One region of the Kocuria sp. UBA1838 genome, then DNA from elsewhere that is predicted to be linked to it. Evidence: predicted binding sites of a transcription regulator. Region 1 holds the regulator's gene; each other region holds the start of a gene.
The links. The regulator LexA, encoded in region 1, represses DNA repair genes until DNA is damaged. The targets are predictions, from matches to a motif close to TCGAACANNTGTTCGA.

Region 2: the regulator LexA is predicted to act here: its motif matches at 1,950-1,965, upstream of ruvA (Holliday junction branch migration protein RuvA).
Region 3: the regulator LexA is predicted to act here: its motif matches at 3,989-4,004, upstream of B3I25_RS06655 (DNA polymerase III subunit alpha).

Annotation. Positions count from the first base shown of each region.
Region 1 is NZ_DDIY01000019.1:81,243-86,315, forward strand. It holds gene B3I25_RS12080 (ATP-dependent DNA helicase) at 1-1,587, shown strand, start outside; gene lexA (transcriptional repressor LexA) at 1,825-2,598, opposite strand; gene B3I25_RS12090 (LysM peptidoglycan-binding domain-containing protein) at 2,879-3,310, shown strand; gene B3I25_RS12095 (histidinol-phosphate transaminase) at 3,462-4,565, shown strand; gene hisB (imidazoleglycerol-phosphate dehydratase HisB) at 4,722-5,073, shown strand, end outside.
Region 2 is NZ_DDIY01000005.1:205,229-210,301, forward strand. It holds gene B3I25_RS02725 (type 1 glutamine amidotransferase) at 1-289, shown strand, start outside; gene B3I25_RS02730 (YebC/PmpR family DNA-binding transcriptional regulator) at 376-1,137, shown strand; gene ruvC (crossover junction endodeoxyribonuclease RuvC) at 1,142-1,867, shown strand; gene ruvA (Holliday junction branch migration protein RuvA) at 2,053-2,694, shown strand; gene ruvB (Holliday junction branch migration DNA helicase RuvB) at 2,697-3,797, shown strand; gene B3I25_RS02750 (preprotein translocase subunit YajC) at 3,902-4,474, shown strand; gene secD (protein translocase subunit SecD) at 4,572-5,073, shown strand, end outside.
Region 3 is NZ_DDIY01000013.1:86,378-91,450, reverse strand. It holds gene B3I25_RS06660 (metallophosphoesterase family protein) at 1-153, opposite strand, end outside; gene B3I25_RS06655 (DNA polymerase III subunit alpha) at 327-3,980, opposite strand; gene B3I25_RS06650 (hypothetical protein) at 4,083-4,493, opposite strand; gene B3I25_RS06645 (hypothetical protein) at 4,683-4,910, shown strand; gene B3I25_RS06640 (PIN domain nuclease) at 4,901-5,073, shown strand, end outside.

The DNA.
Region 1 (5,073 bases):
CCCGGTTCGGGACCCGCCGCAGGGGGCGCGGATCGCCCCCTCGGTGGCTTGGCCCAGCAGGTGCTGCGGTTGCGGGAATGGGTCGAGACCACCGAGACCGGGGACCGGGACGACGTCCAGCCGGGTGTCACGGACGCCGCGTGGCGGCAGGTCTCCGTGACCGCCAAGGAGTGCCTGGGGCGCAAGTGCCCCCTCGTGGAGGAGTGCTTCGCCGAGCGCGCCCGGGCCGAGGCCGGCGAGGCGGACGTGGTGATCACCAACCACGCGCTGCTCGCGATCAACGCGTTCGAGGGGCTCGCGGTCCTGCCCGAGCACGACGTCGTGATCGTTGACGAGGCCCATGAGCTGCGGGACCGGGTCACGGGTGCCGTGACCGCGTCGCTGTCCGCCGCCGCGGTACGAGCGGCGGCCACGGCCGTGCGCAAGCACACCGCGGCGTCGAGCGATGCACTCGAGAAGGCCGCGCAGGCCTTCGATCTCGCCTTCGACCCCGACCCGTCCGGACTGTTGCCGCGAGGCTTCACCGAGGAGCAGGTCTACGCGGTCGGTGGCGTTCAGGATGCCGCGCGCACGGGGCTCAGTGACACCAAGGGCGATTCCAAGGGCGAGGACGCGGCACGTCACGCGGCCCGCTCACGGTTGTCCGAGCTGCTGGACACCGCCGAGCGCATGCTGTCGGCGGACACCGCCCATGACGTCCTGTGGATCTCCCGCGTGGGTCGCTGGTCGCCCACGGAGGGATACGCGGGATCGTCCGAAGGGGAACCGGCGACCCTGAACATCGCGCCGCTCAGCGTCGCGGGGCCCCTGCGGGAGGGGTTGTTCGACGGGCGCACGGTCGTGCTGACCTCGGCGACCCTGGCCGTGGGGTCATCGTTCTCGTCCACGGCCGGGGCTCTCGGCCTGCAGGGCCCGGGGTCCCCCGCGTGGCGGGGCGTGGACGTGGGCAGTCCCTTCGACTACCGCCGCCAGGGCATCCTCTACGTGGCCAAGCACCTCGCGAAACCCGGCCGTGGCGTCTCGGAGGAGCAACTCGAGGAACTGTTCGGGCTGCTCGAGGCCTCGGGCGGCGGCGCGCTCGGTCTGTTCTCGTCCCGCCGGGCCGCGGAGGACGCGGCGGAGGCGCTGCGAGATCGTACAGAGCTGCCCATCCTGTGCCAGGGGGACGCCTCCCTGCCGTCCCTGGTCAAGGAGTTCACCGACGATCCCTCAGCGAGCCTGTTCGGAACCATGAGCCTGTGGCAGGGAGTGGACGTGCCGGGACAGTCATGCCGACTGGTCGTGATCGACCGGATCCCGTTCCCGCGCCCGGACGATCCCCTGGGCACCGCCCGTACACGCGCGGCCGAACGGGCAGGCGGCAACGGGTTCATGTCGGTCTCGGCCACCCACGCCGCGGTGCGCCTGGCGCAGGGCGCCGGCCGACTGATCCGTGCGAGCGGGGACAAGGGCGTCGTCGCCGTGCTGGACTCGCGGCTCGCCACGGCGCGCTACGGGTCCTTCCTGGCCCAGTCCCTCCCGCCGCTGTGGCCCACCACGGACCGCTCGACCGTTCTCGGGGCGTTAGAGCGATTGGCGCGCTCCTGAGCGTTCGACGTCGCTGTGCTCACATCCGTGGTGCCGTCTAGGGAGACGCGCGTTGAGTGCCTCCGTGCTCCCCGCCGGATCATGCGCGGGTCGGCGCACGGTGTTACGGCGCGCGCCGCAGCCCTGTGAGCGCGGGTCCGTGGTCCGGAGCGCGAGCACGGGCGGTTCCGAGGCGGTGCACGCCGCCGGGTCCCGCGTGACGCGACGCGCGGGACCCGGAACCGTTGGGAGGGCGAGCTACAGGGAGCGGAAGACCGAGACGACCTTTCCCATCACGGTCGCGTGATCACCCAGGATGGGTTCGTAGCGGGTGTTCTGGGGCAGCAGCCACGTGTGGCCGTCGCGCTGGCGGAAGGTCTTGATGGTCGCTTCGTCGTCCAGCAGGGCAGCCACGACGTCCCCGTTCTGCGCGGAGTTCTGTTGGCGCACCACGACCCAGTCGCCGTCGCAGATGGCTGCGTCGATCATGGAGTCCCCGGAGACCTTGAGCATGAACAACTGGCCGTGACCCACGAACTGCCGTGGCAGGGAGTAGACCTCCTCGACCGATTGTTCGGCGGTGATGGGGCCACCGGCGGCGATGCGCCCCACGAGCGGTACGGGGACCATGGCGTCGTCGTCATCCGCGGCGGGCAGGTCGCCCATGGTGTGCACCGCGGGGGACGCGGCGCCCGATGCGCGGGTCGCCAAGGATTCCACGGAACCCGCGGGCTCGTCGGCCGGCCCCAGGTGGCGGTCGAGTTCCTCCGCGCTCAACGGGCGCAGGACCTCCATGGCGCGGGGTCGGCGCGGATCCCGGCGCAGGTAGCCCCACTTCTCGAGCTGGCCGAGCTGATGGGTCACGCTGGACAGGGACGCCAGACCCACGGTGTCACCGATCTCACGCATGGACGGCGGGTAGCCGCGCGTGGTGATGCAGCGCTGCACGGCACCGAGGATTCGTGCTTGTCGAGGGGTGAGCGTGCGCGGGCGTCGGTCGGACGCCTGCTGATTCGGGGAAGAAGTGCTCACGTGCGGGGTCCTTTCACCGTCCACGCTGTGCACACCCTGCGGTGGGCTGCGGAGGCCGCTTATGCGTGTCGGAGACGTGGGGTCAACTAACTCCTGTGTGACCTCGAGCTTAACCCGCGCGCGTCCCCGGGTTCAAATATGTGTTCGAAAAGGTCCTCGACAGCATTCGTACACCCGTGCTAGAACTGTGGGTAGAGATTCGAAAATGTGTTCTAAATACGCTCCGCGTTCGAACACCGCCACCTTCGGGTGGATCCGGTCAGATCACCAGGAGGTAGCCATGACCGCTCTCACCTTGTCGCGATCCGTTCGTTCCGCCACGGCTGCGTCCTCCGCCGCCGTGCGCGCTCGTACGTCGGCCCGCGCCGCGTCCGTCCAGGCCGCCCCGCGCGCCGCTCGCTCGCCGCTGCAGCTCACCCGCCGCGGCCGGTTCTTCCTGATCGGGCTGCCCTTCGTCACGGGAGCGGCGGCCCTGTTGGTGGTCGCCGCTGTCTTCCTGCTGCCGCCCACGGTCAAGGCATCCACGGAACCGGCGGGGGCGCCCGTGACCCACGGTGTCACGGTGCAGGCGAACCAGACCCTGTGGGAGATCGCCGCCGTCGCGGACCCGCAGCGGGACACCCGCGAGGTCATGAACGACATCGCCGAGCTCAACGGTCTGACGTCCTCCACCCTGCACACGGGTCAGGTCCTGGAGGTCCCGTCCCGCTGACGGTGACCCGTCGGTGACGTGATCCGTCGGTGCCAAGTGAGCGACTCCTGGTGCGCCGACAAGCTCCGGGCGGTGTCACGACTGGTCCGGGAATCGACACACCGTGAGACGTCGTGTGACCGGATATGCGCCGAGTCCATAGACTGGTCTGGTGAATTCTCGTGATGATTCCCTCGAAGCCCTTCCGCTGCGCGACGACCTGCGGGGCCTGTCTCCCTACGGTGCTCCCCAGCTGGAAGTCCGTGTCGCACTGAACACCAACGAGAACACCCATCCGGTTCCCGAGCCCGTGGTTCGGGCCATCACGCGGCGCGTCACCGATGCCGCGGCGTCCCTGAACCGCTACCCGGACCGGGACTTCACCAATCTGCGGACCACCCTAGCGTCCTATCTGGGTCACGAGCTGACCGAGGACAATCTGTGGGCCGCCAACGGGTCCAACGAGATCCTGCAGCAGATCCTGCAGGCCTTCGGTGGGCCGGAGCGCTCCGTGTTGAGCTTCGTCCCCACGTACTCGATGTACCCGTTGCTCGCCCTCGGGACCGGAACGCGGTTCATCGCGGGGGAGCGCGCCGCGGACTTCTCCCTGTCCGCGGAGTCGGCGGCTCGCCAGGTGGGGGAGCACGCCCCGAACATCGTGTTCCTGTGCTCGCCTAACAACCCCACCGGGACCGCGCTCGGACTGGATGTCGTCGAGGCCGTGTACGAGGCGGGGGAGGACCGCAACACCATCGTCGTCGTGGACGAGGCCTACGCCGAGTTCGCGCGCTTCGGAACCCCCTCGGCGCTAACCCTGCTTCCCGGCCGTCCCCGGCTCATCGTCACGCGCACCATGAGCAAGGCGTTCGCGTTAGCGGGTGCACGGCTCGGGTACTTCGCCGCGGACCGCTCCGTCGCGGACGCTATCCGCCTCGTGCGCTTGCCGTACCACCTGTCCTCGGTGACCCAGGCGACCGCACTGGCCGCACTCGAACACCACGAGACACTGCTCGGCACGGTCGAGGACATCAAACTGCAGCGCGACCGGATCGTGGACGAGCTCAAGAGACTGGGCCTGACCCCCGCCGAATCCGATTCCAACTTCGTGTTCTTCGAGTGCGGCGGGGACGCCCACGCCATGTGGCAGGGTCTGCTTGACCAGGGCGTCCTCGTGCGGGACGTGGGGATCCCCGGCCACCTACGGGTCACCGCCGGGACGGAAGCGGAGACCACCGCGTTTCTCGAGGCCGTGGAGTCCTACCTCGCCCGGTCCTGAGCCGGACCGTCCGGGCCAAGATTCTGAGCCGGCCCGGCTCGTCTCGAACCGTGGGACCGGTCGGGCCGCGGCCCCATGGTCCCACCCCAGCCATCTAGACTGGACCCGCCCGCCGAGCCGTCGCCGGGCGCCGTCCCCGAGGAGATGTCGTCTTTCATGAGCGCAGTCGAGAACCACCGCACCGCCACGGTGGAACGCGTGACCAGTGAATCCAGCGTGCGCGTGAGCCTGGACCTGGACGGGACGGGTACGTCCTCGATCGAGACCACGGTGCCGTTCTACAACCACATGCTCACGGCACTGTCCAAGCACTCCCTGATCGACCTGGACATCCAGGCCCACGGGGACACGGACATCGACGTCCACCACACGGTCGAGGACACAGCGATCGTCCTGGGTGATGCGCTGCGCCAGGGACTCGGGGACAAGCGGGGGATCCGCCGTTTCGGGCAGGCCACCGTGCCGCTCGACGAGGCACTCGCGTCCGCCGTGGTGGACGTGTCCGGGC
Region 2 (5,073 bases), on a different contig from region 1:
CGGCTACGAGAACCACTCGGGGCTCACCCACCTGGGCGCCGGGCAACAGCCCCTCGCGAGTGTCGTCTCGGGGGCCGGCAACAACGGGCAGGACGCCACGGAGGGTGCGCGCACCGCGAACGTGCTGGGCAGCTACCTGCATGGGTCGCTGCTGCCCAAGAACCCGCGTGTCGCGGACTTCCTGCTCGCGGCGGCACTCGAGCTGCGCGGCGAGACCCTGCCGGAGGGGGAACTCGACGACACGCTCGCCCAGCGCGCCCGCGACGTCGCCGCGTCGCGCCCGCGCTGACGGGCCCCGCCCCGCGCTCGTTATCATGGAGGTCGATCCGTGTCCGGTCCGCAGGGGCCGGACGCATTCTTTCGAGGAGGTCATTCATGTCAGGTCACTCCAAGTGGGCCACGACCAAGCACAAGAAGGCGGCGATTGACGCCAAGCGCGCCAAGGCGTTCGCCAAGTACATCAAGGGGATCGAGGTCGCGGCCCGCATGGGCGGCGCGGACACCTCGGGTAACCCCGCACTCGAACTCGCGGTCTCCAAGGCCAAGAAGAACTCGGTGCCCAACGACAACATCGACCGCGCGATCAAGCGCGGCGCCGGGCTCACGGGCGAGACGATCGACTACACCGAGATCCTCTATGAGGCCCGCGGCCCGCAAGGCACCGCGCTGTACATCGAGTGCCTCACGGACAACAAGAACCGCGCGGCCTCCGAGGTGCGCGTGGCCGTGACCCGCCACGGCGGCACCATGGCGGACTCCGGTTCCGTGGCGTACCTGTTCGAGCGCAAGGGCGTGGTGGAGGTCGCCAAGACGGACGGTCTCACCGAGGACGACGTCCTGATGGCCGTGCTCGACGCCGGCGCCGAGGAAGTGCTCGACGAGTCCGACGACTTCGAGGTGGTCAGCGAGGCGACCGACCTGCCCGCGATCCGCACCGCCCTGGACGAGGCCGGTCTCGAGTACAACAACGACGACCCCCAGTTCCGCCCCACCATGAAGGTGGACCTGGACGCCGAGGGCGCCCGCAAGTTCCTCAAGCTCGCGGACGCGGTCGAGGAGCTCGACGACGTGCAGAACGTCTACTCGAATGCCAACATCCCGGCCGAGGTCATGGCCGTGCTCGAGGACGACGAGTAATTCCGTGAGTCCCGTGGTGGCCCGGCAGTCCCAACAGCGCGTGCTCGCGGTGGACCCCGGTCTCACCCGGTGTGGTTTCGCCGTGGTGGACATGTCCGCGCAGCGCACCGGGACGTTCGTGCACGTCCAGGTGAGCGGGACGCGCGCGCACGAGGCCCTCGAACACCGCGTGCTGTCGATCATGCGGGCCGCCGAGGAACTCATGGACCGCTTCCGCCCGGACGTCGTGGCCGTGGAACGCGTGTTCGCGCAGAACAACGCTCCCACGGTCGTGGGCACGGCCCAGGCCACGGGCGTCGTGATCGCCGCGGCCGCGGTGCGGGGCATCCCGGTCGCGTGGCACACCCCGTCCGAGGTCAAGGCCGCGGTCACCGGGGACGGCTCCGCGGACAAGGAATCGGTGAACCGCATGGTCGTGCGCATCCTGCGCCTGGACGCCCCGCCGCGGCCCGCGGACGCCGCCGACGCGCTGGCCCTGGCCGTGTGCCACGGGTGGCGCGGTGGGATGGCCGGTGTCAACGCGGCCGAGCGCACGTCCACCCACTCGGGTTCGCGCCCGATGCAGACCCGCCGGGGTGCCGCACTGACTCCGGCGCAGCAGGCGTGGCGACGCGCCGAGACCGCGTCGCGAGCCCCCGGTGCCACTGCGCCCCGCGCATCCGGTACGGCCGCGTCCCGCGCGCCGGGCGCAGCGACCGGTACCCGCGGGCGGCGCGGCCGGGTGTCCTGAGCCTCCCGTTGCGGGCCCGCCTCACGAGCAGGAGCACACGTTCTGGGTGTCCCCGACGCTTGGTACAGTGACGGGCAGGAATTCGTACACGTGTTCGAACGGCGCACCACGTCCTGCCCCCAGGTCGCGGCGCGTTCGGACACACCGATGTTCTCGGCCGGCGGCCGTGGGAGGGGAGGGGCACCGTGATCGCCTCGATAACCGGTGAGGTGCGCTTCGTGGGGGCCACGCTCGCCGTGGTGGAGGTCTCGGGCTTCGGCATCGAGGTCAACGCGAGCCCCCGCACGCTCGCCGGGCTGCGGGTCGGTGCCACCGCGCACCTGCACACCGCGTACATCGCCCGCAAGGACGAGGCGCCGGTGCTGTTCGGTTTCGCCCAGGCGGACGAGAAGGAGATCTTCTCCGTCATGCTCGGGGTCTCCGGGGTGGGCCCGCGCACCGCGCTCGCCGCGGTCTCTGTCCTCGGGCCCGACGACGCCCGGCGCGCGATCGCCGCCGGCGACGACAAGGCCTTCACGGCCGTCCCCGGGATCGGACCGAAGTCCGCGCGGCGCATCGTCCTGGAACTCGCGGACAAGCTCGTCCTGCCGGACCCCGCGCCGCAGCAGAGCGCACAGCCCGGCATGCAGGTGTGGCGTGAGCAGGTCGTGGACGCTCTCACGGGTCTGGGCTGGAGCGAGAAGGACGCGGCCCGCGGGATCGACGACGCCCTCGAGACCCAGCCGGAACTGGCAGAGTCCGCCAACGTGGCCGAGATCCTGCGCGCCGTGCTGTCCTGGCTCGGCACCGCCAAGGCCACGTCCCACCCGCGGACCAGGGGGCGGTGAGCATGGCCGTGGAGGAACGTGGATCGGTGGGCCAACAACGTCTCGTGGGCGCCGAGGGCGACTACGACGACCAGCAGCTCGAGGCGTCCCTGCGCCCGGGGACCCTGCACGACTTCGTGGGGCAGAAGCGGGTACGGGCACAGCTGTCCCTCGTGCTCGAGGCCTCCAAGCTGCGCGGGCGCACCGCGGACCACGTGCTGCTGTCCGGGCCTCCAGGCCTCGGCAAGACGACCCTGGCCATGATCATCGCGCAGGAGCTGGATGTCCCCCTGCGGATCTCGTCCGGTCCCGCGATCCAGCACGCCGGTGACCTCGCGGCCATCCTGTCCTCCCTGACCCACGGGGAGGTGCTGTTCCTGGACGAGATCCACCGGATGTCCCGGCCCGCGGAGGAAATGCTGTACATGGCCATGGAGGACTTCCGCGTGGACATCGTGGTGGGCAAGGGCGCCGGCGCCACGTCCATCCCGCTGGACCTGCCCCCGTTCACGCTCGTGGGTGCCACCACCCGCGCGGGGCTGCTGCCCGGGCCACTGCGCGACCGGTTCGGCTTCACGGGTCACCTGGAGTTCTACTCCGTCGAGGAACTCGAGCTCGTGCTGCGTCGTTCGGCCGGGCTGCTCGACCTCACCATGACGAGCGAGGCGTTCACGGAGGTCGCATCGCGCTCACGCGGCACCCCTCGTATCGCCAACCGACTGCTGCGGCGCGTGCGGGACTGGGCGCTCGTGCACGGCGTGGAGCGCATCGACGCGCGGGCCGCCGGATCCGCACTCGACATGTACGAGGTGGACGCCCGGGGTCTGGACCGCTTGGACCGCAACGTGCTCTCAGCCCTGGTGAACAAGTTCAACGGCGGCCCCGTGGGGTTGTCCACCCTGGCGATCGCCGTGGGGGAGGAGACCGAGACGGTCGAGACCGTCGCGGAACCATTCCTGGTCCGCGAGGGCCTGCTCGGTCGCACCCCGCGCGGGCGGATCGCCATGGCCACGGCGTGGGAGCACCTGGGACTCGACGTCCCGGAGCACGCTGCGTTCAAGGACCCGGCGCTGAAAACCGCGCTCGTCACCGAACCGGACTCGGAGGATCCGTCCAGCACGTGACCAGATCCATCCCCTAAGCTGGGGAGGATCGGCCGGGACCTTCGCACCCCTGCGCAGTCGTGCCCGGTCGCGCTGTACGTGCACCTCGACAGAACGGATCCTTCGTGACCATCCTCGCTCAGACCCAGGACGCTGCCGGTGGCGGCGCCGGAACCGCATGGTTCCTGCCCGTGATGCTCGTGGTCATGGTCCTGCTGCTGTGGCTGCCCATGCGCCGACAGAAGAAGGCCCAGGCCCAGATGAAGGCCAAGCAGGCCACCATGGAGCCGGGTACGCGCGTGATGACGAGCTTCGGTCTCTACGGCACCCTGCGGGACATGGACCGAGAGAACAACAAGGCAGTCCTGGAGGTCTCCCCGGGCCAGCTCGTCACGGTGCACTCCCAGACCGTGACCACCGTGGTGGACGAGCTGCCCGCCGAGTCCGCGGCCACCGCCGCCCCCGGCGTGGTCGAGGCGGAGTCCGTGCAGGCCGGTACCCCCGAGGCGGCCGGTTCTGCGCATCGCGTCGACCCGGTCGACCCCGTGGACGGTTCCACGGCCGCCGGCGAGCAGGGCCCTACCCAGCGCGGCGCCGCCCAGCCCGGCACCACACCGGGCGCGGCGGCCCCGGATGCCTCGCAACGGGCCTGGCGCGACGCCCGCGACCGCGACGATCGCGGTAACCCCACTACCTGATTCCCCCCCCCACCGGGACACGGGCCGAGGACCTCGGCCCGTTTCTCATGTGTCGACCGGGCCGCGGCCCCGGTCGAGGACACGTTGAAGGACACCAATGGCAGCAGAGAAGAAGGCGCAGACCCCGGGATCGCGTGGCGGGTCCCGTTGGCGGCGCACCAGGGCCTCCAGCACGTCGGAGGGGACCCCCGGGAACGGGACCGCAGCGGCGAACGGCACGTCCGGTAGGAGCGGGGGTACCGCGAAGCGGCGCCCCCGCTCCGGAGCGGGGGCGTCGGCGGCGCGCAAGGCACTGGTGGCCCTTGCAGCGGTGATCGCGATCCTCGCCGGGGTGCTCGTCTACGGTGTGACGACCGACCGCACCGGGTGGGCGCCCAAACTGGCGCTGGATCTCGAGGGTGGCACGCAGATGGTGCTCTCGCCCACGCTGCAGGGGGAAAACTCCGGTCAGGACATCTCCCAGGAGCAGCTCGACCAGGCAGTCGAGATCATCCGCCAGCGCGTGGACGGTACGGGTGTCTCCGAGGCGGAGATCACCACGCAGTCCGGGCGCAACATCGTGGTGTCGATGCCCGGTGTGCCCTCGTCCGAGACGCGTG
Region 3 (5,073 bases), on a different contig from region 1:
GGGCATCCGGCTGTGACCGTGGCCGTGCTGGGTCACAAGCGCCGGTGCCGCGTGGGCGGTCGACGGCGCGGCGGCGAGCACACCGGCGGCCGCGATGGCGCTGCCTCCGGTGATCAGGTTCCGGCGCGAGGGACGTGAGGTGTTCTCGGTCATGTGGTGCTCCTGGTGCGAAGGGTTCCGACCGCTGCGGGCGGAGGGGGTCCGGCTACTACGGGCGGTGAGCATCCGACCGCGACGGGCGGTGGGTGAGTCACACGCTAGGGTCACCGCGTTACGGCCACGTGGCGCCCCGGTGTCCCGTGGGGCACGAGCCGCGCGCCGGTTATTCACCTTCTGACCTGGGGTTTCACCTCGGTTCTGGTGCGGGGGTGCGCACCGGCGACGGCGCTGTCCCCCTGGGGAGCGCGGCCCCGGGAGGCACCGGGCCGTTCGGGGCCGTGGCTGCGGCGTCGTCCGGGGCCCTCAGCGGACTCCGGTCGCGGCGGACGGGACGGTGTGGGCCGCGAACCCAGCAGGGACCGGGGAACCGGGAGGGTCTCCGGGCGGGAGAGGTCCCACGCCTGGGCCGCCTGGATCCCGATCCCCCGCGGGCCCGTGCGGCGCGTGTGGCCGTGGACCAACAGCAGCGTGGGGGCGAACAGTACCTCACCGGAGGCGGCCTGGGCCTCGTCGAAGAACGTGCAGTCCACGGCCCCGGAGCCGTCGTCCAAGGAGATGAAGACCACGCGTTTGCCGCTGCGCATGGGCGGGGTCATGGTGGAGACCCGCACGCCAGCTACGATCACCTCGGTGCCGTTGCGCAACCCCAACAGGTCTTCGGCGCGGGTGGCCCCGTAGGAACGCATGAGCTCACCGTGCGAGTCCATGAGGTGGGCGCTGACCTCGATGCGCATGGTGTCCATCTCCGCTTTGACCCGCTCCCCCGTGCTCGGTTCAGGCAGCCGCGCCGGAAGGGCGGCCAGGTCCACGTCCCCGAGGGGCAGGGCCAGCTGCCCCTCCCCGGGCTGCGCACGGGCCGAGGTCCCGCGCCCGGTCGCGGGCCGATCCGCCTGTTCCCGCAGGAAGTGGACCATGTCCGTGTGGGAGGCCCGCGTCTCGGCGCGGTGCAACAGGGAGTCCAGGGCGCCCGCCTCCGCGAGCCGTTGCAGCGTGCGCCGGGTGGGCCGGGCGCGCACCCGCAGTTCGGCGAGGGTGCTGTAGGGCTGGGCGGCCACGAGACGTTCGATCTCCGCGGCGCTGATCCCCGCGATGGAACCCAGGGACATGCGGATCCCCCACGCACCGTCCTGGGTGTGGGGGATCCCCCGGTCCAGGTCCCCCGAGACCACGGTCCCTGGCCGCGGCGTGACCGACTCCACCCGGTGGTGGTCCGTGCTGCGGTTGACGTCCGGGCCCAGCACGGGGATCCCCATGCGGCGGGCCTCCCCCACGAGCAGGCGGGCGGGGTACATCCCGGGGTCATGTTCCCACACCCCGGCCATGAACGCCTCCGGGTGATGGGTCTTCAACCACGCCGACTGATAGGTGGGCACCGCGAAGGCCACCGCGTGGGCCTTGCAGAAACCGAAACTGCCGAACGCGTGCAGGATCCCCCACACCGTGTCGATCACGTCCGGGGCGTAGCCGCGAGCGCGGGCGCCGTCGCGGAAAGCGGTTTCCACGGGCTCCTCCGAGGCAGAGCCGAGCAGTCGCCGCCAGATGTCCGCGCGGGCCAGACCACACCCGGTCATCCGGTCCATGATGCGCATGATCTGTTCGTGGTAGACGGCCACCCCGCGGGTCTCGGCGAGGATCTCCTGGAGGTCCGCGTGGGGGTAGGTGGGCGTGGACCAGCCGTGGCGGGCGTTGAGGTAGGGCCGGACCATGGCGGCCTGCATGGGCCCGGGGCGGAACAGGGAGATGTCCACGACGAGGTCGTTGAACTCCTCCGGTCCCATGGTCCCGATCAGTTCCCGCTGCCCGGGGGACTCGATCTGGAAGCACCCCAGGGTGTGGGTGGAGCTGATCAGCCGGAAGGTGTCGGGGTCGTCTCGGGGCATGGTGTCGAGGTTGGGCGGGGGTTCGTGGGGTCGCAACCGGGTGATCTCCTCCACGGCGTGGGCCAGGGTGGACTGCATGCGCACGCCCAGGATGTCGAGTTTGATCAGCCCCATGGGGTCCATGTCGTGCTTGTCGTACTGGGACATGGGCAGCCCGATCCCGCTGGCCTGCACGGGGGTGCGCTGCAACAGGGTGGTGTCGGAGAGGATCACCCCGCACGGATGCATGGAGATGTGCCGGGGTAGTCGGTCGAGGCGTTCGGTGAGATCCACGAGCAGGTCCAACTGCCGGTTGTTGCGCAGCCGCTCCGCGAGCGGGGCGAGTTCGGGCCGGCGTGCGATCTCCTCCCGCAGGGTGCCCCCGGGCACGCGCCACAACTGGGTGGCCACGTGGTCCACCTCCTGGGCCTCGAGCCCCAGTGCCAGTCCGGCGTCCCGCACGGCTCCGCGGGAGCGGTAGGCGTTCTGCATGCTCATGAGCGTGACGCGGCGGGGGCCGAAGCGTTCGAAGATCCGGTGGTAGACGGCGTGGCGTTGCGCGCTCTCCATGTCGATGTCGATGTCCGGCAGGCTGGGGCGCAGCGGGGAGAGGAAGCGCTCGAAGACGAGGTCGTACTCGAGCGGATCCGCCGGTGAGATCCCCAACAGGTGGACCACCAGGGACGAGACCCCGGAACCGCGAGCGGCGTGACGCACACCCATGCCGCTCATCAGTTCCGAGACCTCCCCCACGGTCAGGAAGTACCCGGCGAAGCCGAGCTGGGCGATCACCGCGAGTTCCCGTTCCAACCGTCCGCGCAGGGACTCCCGGTTGAGTCCGGGCACGGTGCGGTCCCAGTCCTCGCCGGCATGCAACCGGGCGAGTCCCGCGTAGCAACGCTGGGCCAGTTCCCGGTCCGGGTCACCGCTTACCCCGATCACCGAGGCCTCCGGGATCACCGGACGGTCCACCCCGAGATCCCCCTCCGGATCTAGACGGCAGCGCTGGGCCAGGTGGTGGGTGTCCGCGAGCAGCGCGCCGTGTCCCGCCTGACCGTGGTCCGCGGCGAGGGCGATCTCCCGGGCCAGCAGACTCATCTCGTCACCGTCCTTGAGCCAGCCCTGCCCGTTGGGTTGCAGCACACCGCGATCCGCCCCGGCCAGTTCGTCGAGGGACATCAAGGTCCGGGCGGCATCCAGGACGTCCGCGGTCACGGCCTGCCCCGGGTGGGCGTAGCGCACGGCGTTGCTGAGCACCACGGGCAGCTGCGCCTGCCGCCCGATCTGGAACATCCGCACCGCGTGCCCCATGCTCAGGGGCGCACCCTGGGGCGCCAGGTGGGTCACCGTCTCCACCACGAGGGTCTCCGCGGGCAGCACGTGACGCCATCGGTTCAGCGCGGTGCGCGCCGCGTGGTAGTGCCGTCCCACGAGCAGCCGACCCACGTCCGAGTCCGGGCCGAGCAGCACCACGAGTCCGGTATCACCGTGGCGCGCCGCACGATGCACGTGCCGCGCCAACTGCTCCGCGCTGAGTCCGATGGGGTGGGCCGCGTGCCGGTCATGAGCCCGGTGGGCGGCGGAGACAACCCGGCACAGGGCCGCGTACCCGGCTCCCCCGTTGCGTCCCGTGGCCAGGACCACCACCCGGCCGATCACCACGGGTGCCGCCGGACGACGTCGCTGTCCGGCCGCCCGACTCTGCCCGGCCACCCGGCCCTGCGCGCCTCCCGCGCCGGCGCGCGGGGTCCGCAGCAGGGCGATGTCCACGCCCAGGACGGGAGCGAGACCGTGCGCGCGGCATGCCAGCACGTGTTTGACGGCCCCGTAGAGGCCGTCCCGGTCCGTGCACGCGAGGACCTGTGCTCCCTGGGACGCGGCCGCCCGGGCGAGTTCTTCCGGACGCGCCACACCGTAGTGCGCACTGAAGGCCGAGGCCACGTGAAGATGGGGGAACCACATGCCCATATTCGAAACTTTATTCGAACTTCTGTCAATCGCGGACGGCTCCGCGGGCGACATGAAGTGACATGGAAGGACTCCGCACGGGGACCACGGGCGGTCTCATGCGGCGCTGACACGGAGCACCCGCCACTGATCGGTGAACTGGTTCCGGACCAGCTCGAAGGTGCGTGCGATAACCACCCCGGGCCGGACGACCTGCACCCGCCACCGCTCCTGATCCACCGCGCTCGTGCGGCTCTCACGCGGCACGCGGACCTCCACGTCCCACCAATTCCGGCGTTCGTACCAGCGAACGGCGGGCTGCAGGACGTGATGCTCCTCACCGCGGTACGTCACCACACACGGCGTCCCGGTGATGTCACACACCACCGCGAGATCATCGAGGGCGGGGTCCGTGGAGCCGCCCACCAGCCCCGTGGGACGCTCCACCGGCATGCCCGCGCCGATCACCGGAACCGTGTCCCACGGGTCCTCGTATTGCCCGGTCTCTGTCATCTCCAGCACCGTCATGGTGGCTCACCCTCCCCGATTATTCGAAAATTTATTCGACTACTGAGACGGTGCCAAGATCGTCCGACATGCATAAGCGACCGACGCCACGGCGGTGTCGGTCACCGGAGAGATGCCCGCACACGGGCGTGGGTGAGATCTTTTCCGTTAAACGATATCGCGATAGCATTCTTCGAGGAGGTGCTGACGATGAAGAATGTCCTCATCCGGGGACTCAGTGACAGGGCGGTTGAAAGCATCGATGCGGAGGCATCCGCGCTGGGGCTATCCCGCAACGAGTTCCTGCGCCGGAAGTTTGAGACAGCGGCAGCCATGACGGACGACAAGGCCACGGTGACCACTGAGGACTGGGAGCGCTCCTCCCGCGCGTTCGGCGACCTCATGGATGACGACATCATGGCTGCCGCGTGGCAGTGACCGGCTGGTTAATTGACAAGTCTGCGTATGCACGAATGCAGGCAGGGAAGGCCGCGCACCTCGAGGACTGGAATGCCCGCATCGAACGAGGACTGGTTCGACTCTCGACGGTCACGCGGCTTGAACTGGGATTCTCATCCCGTTCCGGCGAAGGCGGGCGTCA